DNA from 2 places in the Sinorhizobium mexicanum genome. Region 1 is predicted to be linked to the other one. Evidence: predicted binding sites of a transcription regulator. Region 1 holds the regulator's gene; the other holds the start of a gene.
What was found. Region 1 encodes PhoB, which activates phosphate uptake and scavenging genes when phosphate is short. Its sites were predicted from a motif close to TGTCATNNANCTGTCAT; they were not measured.
Positions count from the first base shown of each region.

Region 2: a site for PhoB is predicted at 5,798-5,814, ahead of FKV68_RS10485 (LTA synthase family protein). Genes of this name have one in related genera too.

Region 1 covers NZ_CP041238.1:635,974-643,841, reverse strand. The annotation lists gene FKV68_RS03005 (CDP-alcohol phosphatidyltransferase family protein) at 12-626, opposite strand; gene apaG (Co2+/Mg2+ efflux protein ApaG) at 737-1,129, shown strand; gene FKV68_RS02995 (Hsp33 family molecular chaperone) at 1,376-2,371, opposite strand; gene argF (ornithine carbamoyltransferase) at 2,643-3,560, opposite strand; gene FKV68_RS02985 (aspartate aminotransferase family protein) at 3,594-4,793, opposite strand; gene FKV68_RS02980 (GcrA family cell cycle regulator) at 5,210-5,728, shown strand; gene phoB (phosphate regulon transcriptional regulator PhoB) at 5,807-6,490, opposite strand; gene phoU (phosphate signaling complex protein PhoU) at 6,675-7,388, opposite strand; gene pstB (phosphate ABC transporter ATP-binding protein PstB) at 7,534-7,868, opposite strand, start outside.
Region 2 covers NZ_CP041238.1:2,223,283-2,231,150, forward strand. The annotation lists gene FKV68_RS10460 (SDR family oxidoreductase) at 1-638, opposite strand, end outside; gene FKV68_RS10465 (phytanoyl-CoA dioxygenase family protein) at 715-1,908, opposite strand; partial or broken gene FKV68_RS10470 (LacI family DNA-binding transcriptional regulator) at 2,019-3,039, shown strand; gene FKV68_RS10475 (TolB family protein) at 3,071-3,895, opposite strand; gene FKV68_RS10480 (NAD+ synthase) at 3,898-5,580, opposite strand; gene FKV68_RS10485 (LTA synthase family protein) at 5,850-7,772, shown strand.

The sequences.
Region 1 (7,868 bases):
GGGCGGTTTCTTTATTGCTGCTCAAGGAAGCTGAGGCGGGCAAGAACGATCCGCGATATGGCTGTGTAGAGGCAGACGACCGCGAACACTGCCGCAAGAGGCGGGAACCACCCGGGAAACAGGCAGAAGGCGAGGAAAACTACGATGGTCTCGGTCCCCTCGGCGAGCCCGGTCGTGAAATAGAGCGACTTTGCTCCGCGCACGCTGGTCGTCATCGCACGCTTTTCGGCCATGATCGCATAGGCGAGAAAGCTCGATCCGTTGACATAAAAGGAGAAAAGCAGAAAGGCGCCGGCAAGGCCGTTTGCAGCTGGATCAGAAATGATGAAGGCGAGCGGGATTGCGCCATAGAAGGCGAAGTCGAGGACGATATCGAGAAACCCGCCGAAATCCGTGCCGCGGCTGGCGCGCGCCACGGCTCCGTCGAGACCGTCGCACAGCCGGCTGAGCAGGATCATGCCCGCGCCGGCGAGAAAGAGCCGATATGCGATGAGGCCGGCAGCCGCCAGTCCGAGGCCAAGACCGAAAATCGTGACGGTGTCAGCCTTTACGCCGCGCCTGACAAGAGCGACGCCCAGCCGGTCAAGAAGCGGATCAAGCCGCCTGCGCACCGCACCATCGAGCATGGATCTCGGCTCCGTCTAATTTGAATGGGACTCATGCAATCTTGCTGTTATTCTTGCCGAAACCATATTGCAGTAGAATAGCTGAATAGATTTGGCATAGGGTGTTGCACATGTATCGTGCCCTGACTCGCGATATCGAAGTCACGGTGGAACCGTACTATCTGGAAGAACAGTCGGATCCGGACGATAGCCGCTATGTCTGGGGCTATCGCATCGTCATATCGAACCATTCCGGCATCACGGTTCGCCTGATGACCCGTTACTGGCACATCACCGACGAAAACGGCCAGGTGGACGAAGTGAGTGGTCCCGGCGTGATCGGCGAGCAGCCTCTGCTCAACCCCGGCGACACCTACGAATATTCCTCCGGCTGCCCGCTGGATACACCCTCGGGCGTCATGTTCGGCCACTACAGCATGGAAGCCGAGGACGGCGAGACCTTCAATGTCGCTATCCCCGCCTTCTCGCTCGATTCGCCCGGGCTGGTCCGCACCCTGAACTGAGGGTGCGGCCCTGCAGCGCCGCGCGCCTTTATCGGACGCGCCAAGGCCGCTGCAGCACTCTGAATTGCTGCATGTCTTTGTCCTTAAGTTTAGCGCAACGGCCCGAAAATCGGAATCGATTTTCGGAAAGCACGATGCGTAGATTCAAAGACTTACAGCGCCGTGCGTCCTGAGGACGCACGGCGCTGTAAGTCGATTTAAGGAGACGTGCAGCAGCATCGATCAGGAAGCATCAGTCGAGCCGCCTCACTGGGGGCGCACTTCGCTCGCCTCAAAACGATAGGTGGTGGAGCAGAACTCGCACGTCACCTTGATCACCCCGTCCTCGATGCTGTTCTCGATATCTTCGCGGTCGAGCCCGGCCAATACGCCCCGGATCTTCTCGCGCGAACAGCTGCAGCGATCGTAGACCGCTTGCGGCTGGTAGACACGAACCCCGCGCTCGTGGAACAGCCGGTAGAGCAGCCTTTCCGTTCCGACGGTCGGATCGGTCAGTTCGTCGGTGTCGATCGTCTCGACCATCACCTTGGCTTCCGACCAGAGATCATCCTCCGTGAAGAGCTCGAGAGCTTCGCCTTCCTCGCCATCGCCGCCCGGAAGGTCTGGCTGGCGCATGCGTTCCGGGGCATCCGGCAGGAACTGGGCAACCATGCCACCAGCGCGCCAGCGGTGCCGAGGCTTTCCGTTCTCGTCGCGATCGAGAAGCTCGGCGACACCAAGGCGCACCTTGGTCGGGATCTGCTCCGACTGGCGGAAATAAGCGCCGGCGATTTCCTCGAGCGTTGCACCGTCGAGTTCGACAATACCCTGGTAGCGCTGCATGTGAGCGCCCTGGTCGATGGTGAAGGCAAGAACCCCCTTGCCGAGGAGTTCATGGGGCTCTGTGCGTCCATCCTGCTCGGCTGTGGCCAGGGCTTCCTGGCTGTAGCGAGCATAGGCGCGGACCCGATCCGGGGTCGAAAAGTCCGCGACCACGAGATCGACTGGGCCATCGCCCTGCGTCTGAACGATCAGCTTGCCCTCGAACTTCAGCGACGTGCCGAGCAGTACCGTCAGCACCACTGTCTCTGCAACCAGACGCGCCACCGGCAGCGGATAATTATGCCGCTCCAGAATGGCATCGAGCATCGGCCCGAGCTGCACGGCGCGCCCGCGCACATCGAGCCCCTCAACGTGGAAAGGCACGACATGGTCGTCACCGGCAAAATCGAATTCGCCAAGCCCCCGTGCTGTTTCTGTCATATCTTGCTCCTTGCATCGCAGGCGAAAGCTGCGTGGGGACATCGATATCCCCGGCGCAGCCTGCCCGCCATCTCATTTGATCTTGTCGCGATCGAATTTGTCCAGAAGGCATGTGCATTCCGGCGGTGCGCAGCACGCGCCCGCAATGCACAATGGCTGATGGCGGCCACCACCCGGCAACAGAACCGAAGCCGCCCGCTTGCCGCCTAAATTGTGTTTCAGCTCGGTAAATTCAATAGCAGTCTCGGTTTCCAGGATCGCTGCTGCTTCCTCAGACGATACCCATGCACCAGGCAAGGATCGATTTCTGTGCGTGCAGCCGATTTTCCGCCTCGTCGAAAACGACCGATTGCGGGCCGTCAATGACCTCGTCCGTCACCTCTTCCCCGCGGTGCGCCGGCAGGCAGTGCATGAACAGCGCGTCCGGGTGAGCGTGCTTCATCAGGGCCTCGTTGACCTGATAAGGCTGGAAAACATTGTGGCCGCGCGCACGGTGCTCCTGGTTCATCGATACCCAGGTGTCGGTGACGACGCAATGGGCGCCGGCAACGGCCTGCTCCGGCTCATGGCAAAGCAGGACATCGCCGCCATTGTTGCGCGCCCAGTTGAGGAATTTGTCCTGCGGCTCGGAACCGAGCGGCACCGCCATGTTCATGCGATATCCGAAACGCGCGGAGCCTTCGATCAGCGAATGAAGGACGTTGTTGCCGTCGCCGGTCCAGGCGATCGTCTTGCCCTTGACCGGTCCGCGGTGCTCCTCGAACGTCAAGATGTCGGCCATGATCTGACAGGGATGCGTATCGTCGGTCAGGCCGTTGATGACCGGCACCGTCGCGTGTTCGGCGAGCTCCAGCAGCCGCCGATGGTCGGTCGTGCGGATCATGATCGCGTCCACATAGCGCGAAAGCACCTTGGCGGTGTCGCCGATCGTCTCGGCCCGGCCGAGCTGCATTTCAGTTCCGGAGAGGAACAAGGTCTCGCCGCCGAGCTGGCGCATGCCGACGTCAAAGGAGACACGCGTGCGGGTGGAGGGCTTCTCGAAAATCATCGCGAGCATCTTGCCGGCGAGCGGGCGTTCAGCGGTGCCGTCCTTGGTCGCCGTCTTGCGAACGCGTGCGTCGTCGATGATGGTCCTCAAGTCGCCAGCCGCCATCGCCGAGATGTCGAGAAAATGTCTGGTACCTGTCATGCTCAAGAATTCCTGTCGTAAAAGTCCGGCCGATCAGGCCGCGGCGTTGCCGTTGTTGCTCCTGACCGCTTCAGCGGCGCGCTCGATCCTTGCGAGCCCTTCTCGGGCCTCGGCCGCGGTGGTGATCAACGGCGGCAGCAGGCGCAGCACGTTTTCGCCGGCCGGAACCGCAAGCAGCTTCTCGGCACGGATCGCTTTCAACAGGTCGGCCGAGGGCACTTTTGCCTTGATGCCGAGCAACAGCCCGTCGCCGCGGATTTCCTCGATCACGTCCGGGAAACGGTCCTTGAGCGACGCGAGCCCCTGCCGGAAGACAAGCGCCACTTCGCGCACCTGCTCCAGGAAGCCGTCGGCGAGAACGATGTCGAGAACCGCGTTTCCGACCGCCATTGCCAGCGGATTGCCGCCATAAGTCGAACCGTGCGTGCCCGTGACCATGCCGGCTGCCGCCTCTTCGGTCGCCAGGCAGGCGCCCAGCGGAAAGCCGCCGCCGATGCCCTTGGCGACCGCCATGATATCCGGGCGGATGCCGGCCCATTCATAGGCGAAGAGCTTGCCGGTCCGGCCAATGCCGGTCTGAACCTCGTCGAGGATCAGAAGCAGGCCGAATTCGTCGCAAAGCGCACGCAGCTCCTGCAGAAACTCCTTGCTGGCCGGGCGGATACCGCCCTCGCCCTGGATCGGCTCGATCAAGATCGCCGCCGTCTCGTCGTTGATCGCATCCTTGACCGCGGCAATGTCGCCGAAAGGAACCTGGTAGAAGCCTGGTGCCTTTGGTCCGAACCCCTCGATGTACTTCTGTTGGCCACCGGCCGCGATCGTCGCGATCGTGCGGCCGTGGAAGGCGCCTTCAAAGGTGATGACGTGAAATTTCTCCGGATTCCCCTTGGCGAAATGATAGCGGCGCGCAGTCTTGATGGCGCATTCCAGTGCTTCCGCACCCGAATTTGTGAAAAACACGCGGTCGGCGAAGGTCACCGCCGTCAGCCGGCGCGCCAGGCTTTCCTGGCCCGGAATTTCATAGAGGTTGGAAAGATGCCAGACCTTGTCCGCCTGCGCCTTCAGCGCCTCGACGAGGTGTGGGTGGGCATGGCCAAGCGAATTCACGGCAACGCCGGCGGCAAAATCGAGATAGCGCGAGCCGTCCTCGGCAATGAGCCAGGCGCCCTCGCCTCGCTCGAAACGCAACGGCGCGCGCATATAGGTGTCGTAGAGCGGCGTTGTTGCGGCCATGGCGAACTTCTCCTTGCGTCCTGTTGGCATCGGTATCGGGCGATCGCGTCCGATAAAAATCAAAAATGCCGCCTTTCGGCGGCGCAGGCACTATTCCCATTTCGCACCGCAATGTCAACAAAACCAAGGCTTGCCGCGAGCTTGAACGCGCGGATTCCGACGCGCGAAAAAACATGCCGCGGGGGCTTGCAAAAATGCAACGGCCAGCCAGCAAGTTGGGGAAAACTCCGAAATCGATTCGGCGCGATTCCCGCGACTCTTGCCACGGAGTCACCCTGCCAGTAGGTTAATATTCAATTACTAGACGCATGCGGCGGACCTAGTCACCAAAAGAGTTATCGCGTTGCAGCTCCGGAGTTTTTCCGGAGCTTGGTGATGGATTCTGCCATCCAACGCCGAGAACGGGGAGTGCAGAAATGAACTGGACTGACGAGCGGGTGGAGAAACTGAAGAAGCTGTGGTCCGAGGGCCTGAGCGCCAGCCAGATCGCGGCTCAACTGGGCGGCGTCAGCCGTAACGCCGTGATCGGCAAAGTTCACCGGCTGAGCCTGCCGGGCCGGGCCAAGGCGGGCGGCGCGACCACTGCCGCACGCCCGAAGCGCACCACGTCCGCCCCCCGGGCGCCGAACTATGCCGCGCGCGTCGCCACCCGCACCGTCACCCGCACCGCCGGCGCTACCGTCCTCAAGGAAGAGATCGAAGTCGATCTCGTCGCCGATCAGACCCTCGAACTCGCACCGAACGTCGTCGTCCCGATGTCCCGGCGCCTCGGCCTGACGGAGCTCACGGAGCGCACCTGCAAGTGGCCGATCGGCGACCCCCTGAAGGAGGAGTTCCATTTCTGCGGCAACGACTCGCCGGAATCGTCGCCCTATTGCAGCTATCACACGCGGCTCGCCTATCAGCCTTCCGCCGAGCGCCGCCGTATGCGCTGACCGGCCTCAAGCGAACGCAATTGAAAAAGGGGCGGTGACGCCCCTTTTTTTGATGCCTGCCGAGGAGGCCGCCGGCTTTCAGCTTTCAAGCGAATAGCCGGCACCGCGCACGGTGCGAATGACATCGGGCATGTTCGAGAAATTCAGCGCCTTGCGCAGACGGCCGACATGCACATCCACGGTGCGCTCGTCGACATAGATATCATGTCCCCAAACGCCGTCGAGAAGCTGCGAACGGGAGAAAACGCGCCCCGGCGAGGACATCAGGAACTCCAGCAGCCGGAACTCCGTCGGTCCGAGCCGGACTTCGCGGCTACGCCTGTGGACGCGGTGCGTCTCGCGATCGAGCTCGATGTCGCCGCAACGCAACAGCGTCGAAAGCACCTCGGGCTTGGCACGCCTGAGCATTGCCTTCACCCTCGCCATCAGTTCCGGCGTCGAAAACGGCTTGACGACATAGTCGTCCGCGCCGGTAGCGAGACCACGAACCCGCTCGCTTTCCTCGCCACGCGCGGTCAGCATGATGATCGGCAGACGCTCCGTTTCCGGCCTCTGCCGCAGCCGGCGGCAGAGTTCGATGCCGGAGACCCCGGGCAGCATCCAGTCGAGGATCAGGAGATCGGGCAACCGCTCCTGAAGCCGGATTTCAGCCTCGTCTCCACGCAAGATCGTATCGACGTCGAAACCTTCGGCCTCGAGATTGTAGCGTAGGAGAACGCTCAGCGCCTCCTCGTCCTCGACAACGGCTATCTTCGGCAACATTCGGTCATGCTCCTTCCCACGCGCGGGTGCCATCACGCCACCGCGACACTCTGTGGCCGCGAAAAATCGCGACCGGGACAAGATCAACGCATGCACCAGGGCATGCGGCTATCGGGCGCTCTAGCACTTTGATTTCCAGAGCATCTTATCCGCTTTCAACGATTCCTTTTGAAAGCGGGATGCTCTAGTCCGTCACTGAGCCCAGCGTCGACGTATTATCGTCCTTCGGCCGTTCGCCCTGCGGCTGGGCGCCCGTCGCCATGTAATAGATCGTTTCGGCAATGTTGGTCGCGTGGTCGCCGATACGCTCGATGTTCTTGGCGCAGAACAGAAGATGCGTGCACGGCGTGATGTTGCGCGGATCTTCCATCATATAGGTCAGCAGTTCGCGGAAAAGCGACGTATAGATCGCGTCGATCTCCTCGTCGCGCTCGCGGATGCTGTTCGCCTTTTCCGGCGAGCGAGAAGCGTAGACGTCGAGCACCTCCTTGAGCTGGACCAGGGCCAGCTCCGCCAGATGCTCCAGGCCCCGCGCAAGCTTGCGGGGGATGCCGGATCCGGCGACCGCGATCACGCGCTTGGCAGTGTTCTTGCCGAGATCGCCCACGCGTTCCAAATCGGCGGCGATACGGATCGACCCCATGATCTCGCGAAGATCCGAGGCCATTGGCTGACGCTTGGCGATGGTGACGATCGCCTTGTCACCGATCTGGCGCTCGGCATCGTCCAGCATCGCGTCGTCGGAAATCACCTTCTGCGCCAACGCCAGGTCGGAATTCACCAGCGCCCGGACGGAATCGGCCACCATCTGCTCGGCAAGGCCTCCCATTTCCGAGACGCGGCGCGTCAGATATTTGAGCTCGTCGTCAAAAGCCGACGTGATGTGTGTAGATGACATGTTTCGTTCCTCGAACTCGCAAACCGGTTGACCAGATCACTTCCTTGTTTCGTTGAAACATTGAAATGATCTAACTCTTTGAACTTACACAATTCCGGACGGAAAACCGTTTCACACTCTCCCTGGAATTGCTCTGTCGCCTGGCTTAGCCAAACCGACCCATAATGTAGTCCTGCGTGCGCTGGTCATCCGGATTGGTAAACATCTTGTCGGTATCGTTCTCCTCGACGAGATTGCCGAGGTGGAACATGGCGGTGCGCTGCGAGACGCGCGCGGCCTGCTGCATCGAGTGGGTCACGATGACGATCGTGAAGTTGGCGCGCAGCTCGTGAATGAGTTCCTCCACCTTGGCGGTGGCGATCGGATCGAGCGCAGAACAGGGCTCATCCATCAGGATTACTTCGGGGCTGACAGCTACGGCGCGCGCAATGCAGAGACGCTGCTGCTGGCCGCCGGAAAGGCCGGTACCCGGCTCGTGCA
Region 2 (7,868 bases), 1.6 Mb from region 1:
TCCGCGGGTGCGTCATGATATTCGCGCTGGATGCGATCCTCCCCCTCCGATGCCATCCAGCCGATGTTAAGACCGTTGACGCGGATGCGGTTGCGCAGAAGCGCGTAGGCCGTGTTCTTGGTCAGTGTCTCCAGGGCGCCTTTCGACGCGCAATAGGCGGCGATGAAGGGCTGACCCGCCTTTGCCGACATCGAGCCGATATTGACGATCGTGCCCTCGATCTTCTCGCGCCGCATCACCTTCACCGTTTCCTGAATAAGGAAGAAGGGCGCGCGGATGTTGATCGCGAACATGCGGTCGAAGAGTTCCGGCGTCGTGTCGAGGATCGTGCCGCGGTCGGTGATGGCAGCGGCATTGACCAATGCGTCCACCCGGCCGAATTCCCTGTCGCAAGCATCGACAACCTTGCGGGCATCCTCGACCCGCTCGAGATCGGCCGCCACGTAAACCACCTTGGTGCCGGTCGCCTTACTGATTTCGGCTGCCTTCGCCTCGCCTTTGGCAGCGTTGCGCCCGCAGATGACGATACCGGTCGCGCCCCGTTCGGCGAAGAGAGCGGCGATTGTCGCGCCGAGCCCTTGTGTGCCGCCGGTAACAATGGCAATTTTTCCGTCGAGACGACCATAATCCGTGCTCATGAAATCCTCCCTGGGATGATTGCGTTTTTAAGCTGCCGCCCTCGAAGTGTTGGGGAGCGTAGCTCTGTGGCGTCCCTCAGCTTTTCTTTTTCTCGGCCTGGACGGCCAGTGCCTCCACGAAGGCCACGGTCTCCCAGCCGGCTGCCAGCGCTTCATGCATCAACTGTGCCTGCGTCTTTGGCGCCAAGCCGCCGAGCGGCGGGTCGCGATCGAGATTGGTCGGGAACGAATAGCCTTCGGCGCAGGAAGCAATCGCGTTGGCAATTTCGCCGGCCGAGAGCGTTCCGTCCGCTGCAAGGGCCTTCAGGGCCGGATAGAGCACGCCGCACATCCGTTCGCGGTCGACCGTTTCCATCGCGCGTCCGAAGGCGGAGGAGACCTGAAGGAGATTTGCGACGCGCTTGATGTCCACCGAGCGGTTGGTTCCCGCCGCATGGAAGAGCGCAGGATTGAAGAACACCGCATCGCCCTTCTCCAGCGGAAGCTGAACATGATTTTCGTCGAAGTACGCTTTGAACTCGGGCCTTTTCAGCGCGAGATAGCCGGGCACATAGCTCTGGCTGTAGGGCAGGAACAAGGTCGGCCCGCTTTCGAGCGGCATGTCGCAATGGGCGATGGCGCCCTGTAGCGTCAGAACGGGCGAAAGCTTGTGCACATGTGCGGGATATTGCTCGATGACCGCTGATGTCTGGAAACCGAGGTGATAGTCCCGATGCGCCGACTGCGCCGCTCCGCCCGGATTGACGCGATTGACCTGCGCCGTCATCTGGTAATGTGGCCCGAGCCAGGCTTCGCTGACGAGTGCGACAACCGCGTTGGCGTAGTAGGCCGCGAAGTTTTCGGGAGAGCGCAGGCAATGCTTCTCCAGTGAATTCCAGATGCGGTCGTTGGCGCCGGGCTTGGCGAAATGGTCGCCGCCGCCGCGGTTCGTGCGGTGTTGCTCCTCGATGATCTCATCGAAGATGCGGCTTGCCTGGTCGATGACACTCGTATCAGCGAAGGCGCGCTTGAACACCGCAACGCCAGGTCCTTCGGCCAGAACCTCGCAAATCTCCGCCAGCGCGGCGCGCCGGCTGTCGTCCGTCCCGCAATCGGCAAGAAGGCTGGCGCTGTCGTAGATCAGGATGTTCTTCTGGCAATCGGTCGCATGCGGATAGTCGGCCGGGTCGGTGCGGCGCTCGACCTCGGCGCGGAACGCCTCGATACTGCAGGAATCCTCCGTCAGCCATACGCGCTCGACGCGTTTCCTCGCCGTGTTGTCGGTCTTCATGGGTCTCCTCCTGCTGCATCTTCCTGCCTCGTCGCCGATACCGACTATACGTCCCGCACGATCCTGATATAGAGCAGGAATCCATCAAAAAACCATCACGAGGCATGGTCGTGGCCCATCCGTTTCTGGTCAAGGATATCGCGTTCCAGGCGGGTGTGAGCACCGCCACGGTCGACCGGGTGCTCAATGATCGCGCCGGCGTCCGTCTGCAGACCATCGCTCGTGAAGGCGGCGATCCGCGAGCTTGAGAAGCAGCAGGTCGGCATGGAGATCCACGGACGGAAATATGCAATCGACGTGGTTATGGAAGCGCCGGAGCGCTTCACCGACGCCGTGCGGCGCGCTTTCGAAAATGAAGCGACGACCTTCATGCCGACGATCTTCCGCTGCCGGTTTCATTTCGCAGAAACGATGCGAGTCCACGAGATCGCGCAATTGCTCGACCGAATACGCCTGCGCGGCACCGACGGGGTTGTCCTCAAGGCACCGGATATGCCCGAAGTGACCGCCGCCGTCGCACGGCTGGAAGGCGCAGACATACCAGTGGTCACACTTGTCACCGACCTGCCGCACTCCGCCAGAACGGCCTATGCCGGGGCCGACAACCGCGCGGCCGGCGCGACCGCCGCCTATCTCATCGGCGAGCGCTTCGCCGACCAAGCCGCCACCGTATTGGTCACGATATCGAGCAACCGCTTCCGCGGAGAGGAGGAGCGGGAGATGGGTTTCCGTCGGACATTGCGCGAGCGCTATCCTTCGATCGGCATCGTCGAGATCAGCGAGCGTTTTGGCAAGAACGAGGAAACCGGCGCCCTCGCCCTGGGTGCGCTAACGCGTCATCCCGAGATCAACGCCGCCTATTCGATCGGCGGAGGAAACCGCGCCGTGCTTGCTGCGTTCCATCAACTTGAACGCACCTGCACGCTCTTTGTCGCCCATGACCTCGATCAGGATAATCTGGAACTTCTGAGAGACGGACGCGTGCATTTCGTCCTGCACCACGACTTGAAGATGGACGCGCGCACGGCCTTTCGCACCATCATGGAGAGAAGAGCGACCCTCCCCGGCTCGGGAAGCCAACGCCTTTCCGCGGTCGAAGTGATCACGCCCTATAATCTGCCGGTTGGCTGAGGCCGCAGTCAGGCGGCGCCATGCAACGGAATCACTCCGGCTGATATCGCACGAACGCGAATGCCTCTCCCGTCGGCGACCAATTCGGGACATTCATCGTTCCCTGCCCGCCGAAGAGCTCGAACAGCACCAGCGCATTGCCGCCTTCCGGGTCCATCAGGCGAAGCCTGACGTCAAGGTCGCGCGGATGGTCGAAGATGTCGCCGTCGTAGGAGAGCACCAGCAGGTGTCGGCCATCGGGCGAAGGATGCGGAAACCAGTCGCCATAAGGGCTGTCGGTGATGCGTTGCACGCCACTGCCGTCTGGTCGAATCCGCCAGATCTGCATGCGGCCGGTGCGGCTTGAATTGAAATAGATCCAATGTCCGTCGGGCGACCAGTCCGGTCCGTCATTGCGACCTTCGCCCATCGTCAGCCGGCGCTCGCGGCCGCCATCGACCGCGATCGTGTAGACATCGAAGACCTGATCGCGAATGCCGCAATAGGCGAGTGTGCGCCCGTCCGGAGACCAGCCGTGCCAATAGGACGGCAGGTTCGGCGTGATCAGACGGGGGACGCCGCCCTCGATCGGCAGGACGTAGATCGCCGATTTGCCGAATTCTGTTTTGTCACTGATGACGAGCTTTTTCCCATCAGGGGAAATGCCGTGGTCGTTGTTGCACTGGCGGGCAAAGCCCGTGTCGATCTCCATCGGTTCGGTGCCGTCGAGCGCGAGACGATAAAGCCGGCCGTCGCCATTGATGACCAGATAGCGTCCATCCGGCGACCAGTTGGGTGCCTCGACCAGCCGTTCCGTCTGCCAGACGATGCGCGTCTCGCCGCTGCCGACGTCGAAGATCTCCACCGAGCTGCGCATTGTTACCCCCTGTCGCGGAAGCGATTGGTAATCGGGTAGCGCCGGTCGCGACCGAAGTTCTTCTTGGTGATCTTCACGCCTGGCGCCGACTGCCGGCGCTTGTATTCGGCGATATATAGCAGGTGTTCGACACGATGAACGGTCGGTTCGTCATGCCCGCGGGCGACGATTTCCTCCGTGCTCATCTCCTTTTCCACCAGGCATTCCAGAATGTCGTCGAGCACCGGATAGGGCGGCAACGAATCCTGGTCGGTCTGGTTCGGCCGAAGTTCAGCGGACGGCGCCTTGTCGATGATGTTCTGCGGAATGACCTCGCCGGAAGGTCCCAGCGCGCCCGGCGGCACGGCGCCGTTGCGCCAGCGCGAAAGGGCGTAGACCTGCATCTTGTAGAGATCCTTGATCGGGTTGAAGCCGCCGTTCATGTCGCCGTAAAGCGTGGCGTAGCCGACCGACATCTCGGACTTGTTGCCGGTCGTCACCACCATCGAGCCGAATTTGTTGGAGATCGCCATCAGGATCGTCCCGCGCGTACGGCTCTGGAGGTTCTCCTCGGTAATGCCGGATTCGGTGCCCTCAAACGCGTCAGAGAGCGCGCTTAGGAAGCCCTCGACCGGCTCCTCGATCGCAACTGTATCGTAGCGGCATCCGAGCGCCTTGGCGCAGGCCTCGGCGTCCTTCAGTGATTCTTGCGAGGTGTATCGGTACGGCAGCATGACGGTGCGCACCCGCTCCTCGCCAAGCGCATCGACGGCGAGCGCCGTACAAATCGCGGAGTCGATGCCACCCGAAAGGCCGAGCACGACATTCTTGAAGCCGTTCTTGTTGACATAGTCCCTGAGCCCCAGCATGCAGGCGCGATAATCCGCCTCGTCGCTTTCCGGTATGCGTGAATTGAGCCCATTCGACGAGACCCAACCATCCTCGCCGCGCCTCCATTCGGAGATTGCGACCGCCTCCTCGAACTGACTCATCTGGAAGGCGAGCGACTTATCCGCGTTGAAGGCGAAGCTCGCCCCGTCGAAGACCAGTTCGTCCTGACCGCCAAGCTGGTTGGCATAGATCATAGGCAGGCCCGTCTCGATCACCTGCTTCAGGACGACCTGATGGCGAACATCGACCTTGCCGCGGTAGTAGGGTGACCCGTTCGGGGAAAGGAGGATTTCGGCGCCGCTTTCCTTGAGTGTTTCGCAGACGCCGAGATCGCCCCAGATGTCTTCGCAGATCGGTATGCCGACACGCACACCGCGGAAATTGACGGGCCCGGGCATGGCGCCGGCGTCGAACACCCGCTTCTCGTCGAACTCGCCGTAGTTCGGCAGGTCAACCTTGTCGCGGATCGCAACGATCTTGCCTCCGTCCAGGACCGCAATCGAATTGTGGCGGAGCGCTCCGGCCTGACGGGGAAAGCCGATGACGACGCCCGGGCCTTCATCACCCGTATCGGCGGCGAGCCTCTCGACGGCCTGCAGGCAGGCCTTCAGAAATGCCGGTTTCAGAACGAGGTCTTCCGGCGGGTAACCGGAAATGAAGAGTTCGGTGAACAGGAGCAAATCGGCGCCTTGGCGCGCTGCGTCCGCGCGCGCCTCGCGTGCCTTCGCCAGATTGCCGGCGATGTCGCCTACGGTCGGATTGAGCTGGGCCACGGCAATCCGTAGCGTTGAGGGAGCGGCTTTCTGTGCAGTCATGAGCGGGGCCTGTGGATCTCTTCTCAGCGATTACTTCTGACATACGTCCTGTTCTTACCGCATACCGCGGCAAAAAACCCACAGCCAATCGCGATCAACTCAAAAATTCCGAAAAATTCTGCATTTCCCGGCCTTTACACGGCGCGATGGCGATCTTTTCGTGCGCGTGGAACTTGCGGCCGTCGAAGCTGGTTTAGCCATTCATCCCCTGTTCAAGATGACAGTCGTATGACAGTTGAACGACAGATTTATGAAAATTGGAGACGCCGTTGGCCAGTATCGATTCCGCCGCCGCGAGACGCTCCCGGACCTTTGTCGATAGGTCTGGGCCCTCCGTCAGAAACGCCAAGGCGCTGGCTGGCACGCGCAGCGCGTTCTTCTCTCTTTTTATTGCTGCCGCGCTTGTGTTCGCGATCGAACTTATCGTGCGCCAGTCCCTTGCCGAGACGGTGGCCTATTTCATCGATCCCATGCGTCCGGCCTGGACGACGATCGCTGTTTTCTTCCTGGTTCTGCTTGCAGTCGACGCACTCTTCGGCCGCGAGCACAAGGCGGCCCTGCTTGTCGTGCCGCTCGCCATCCTGCCGGCATTCATCAGCGAGCAGAAGCAGGTCTTCCTTTCCGATCCCCTTTATCCGACCGATTTCCTTTTCGGTCGGCAGATCATGGAATTGATGCCTGTCCTTGTTAAGGATCGCCCGTGGACTGCCGTCGCAGTCGTGGTCGGCTTGATCGCCATGATCGCCACCATCGGCCTGCTCCTGCGCTATGCCTGGCGGAACTTTCCCAAGCTGACGCGCAGGGAGCGTCTCGTTCGCGTCGGCTTTGCCCTGCCGCTGCTCGTCGCGTTCTGGCACATCATGGACTACAACCAGTTTTCGTGGATCCGCGACCGCTTGCGGGTGATTCCGATCATGTGGGACCAGACCGAGAACTATCGCCACAACGGTTTTGCGCTTGCCTTCGCGATCAACTTGCCGATGGCCAGTGTCAGCGCGCCGGCGGGCTACATGGCCGATGCAATCGACCGCATTCCGGTGAAGCCGCTGCCTGCCGGAACGACGCATCGCGGCAAGCCGGATGTGATCGTGGTCATGAGCGAATCCTTCTGGGATCCGACTCGCCTGCCGAACGTGAAGTTTTCGTCCGATCCGATGCCGACGGTGCGTCAAATGCAGGTGGGCAATGTCTTCTCGCCGGAATTCGGCGGCATGACAGCCAATGTCGAATTCGAGGCGCTGACCGGCTTTTCGAATGCGTTCCTGCCCTATGGCAGCATCCCCTACCAGCAATATATCCGCAATCCGATCCCCTCGCTCGCAACCTTCTTCCGTAGCGAAGGTTACGTCGCGCGCGCCATCCATCCCTTCCAGGGCTGGTTCTGGAACCGGAACGCCGTCTACAAGGCATTCGGCTTCGACGCGTTCCGCTCGGAAGAGAACTTGCCGGCGATGCAGAAGCGCGGGATCTTCGCCTCGGACGAATCGCTGACGAAGGAAATCATCCGCCAGGCGGATGCCATGGAGGACCCGTTCTTCTTCTTCACGGTGACGCTGCAGGGCCATGGACCCTACGAACCGAACCGCTACGCGAAGAACACGATCAAGGTCGAGGGCAACCTCCCGGAAGGCGACCGCCAGGTGCTCGCGACCTATGCCCAGGGCATCAAGGAAGCGGACGACAGCCTGAAGATGCTGATGGACTGGGCGAAGAAACGCGACCGCGAAACGATCATCGTGCTCTTCGGCGATCATCTGCCGCCGCTCAACACGGTCTACACCAACACGGGTTACATGAACGACGTGACCGCGTCCCGCAAGGGTTCGAAGGAACAGATGAAGGCGCAGCACGAAACGCCGCTCGTCGTCTGGTCGAACAAGACCGGCCCGAAGAAAAACATCGGGACGATCAGCCCGGCCTTCCTTTCCTATCAGATCCTGAAGCAGGCCGGCTACGAGCACCCCTACTACACGGGCTTCCTGGGCAAGGTTTACGACCAGTACCGCGTTGTCGACCGCTATATGGTGGTGCGCAAGAACGGCAAGGATGTTGCGGAGTGGTCGCGGCAGCCGAAGGTACCCGCATCGCTACGCGACTACCGCTTCCTTCAGCACGACATCATGTTCGGCAAGCGGTACAGCACGGAACGCTTCTTCAAGTCCCACGCCGAGCTCTTCCCCGCCGGTTCCTAAATCCCGACGGTCGGCGCGTGAACCGCCCCGACCGTCGCCGTCCCGCCGTCCTCCGCGCAACAACTGTGGATGCGCTCTTTCGCGCACCACCGGGGC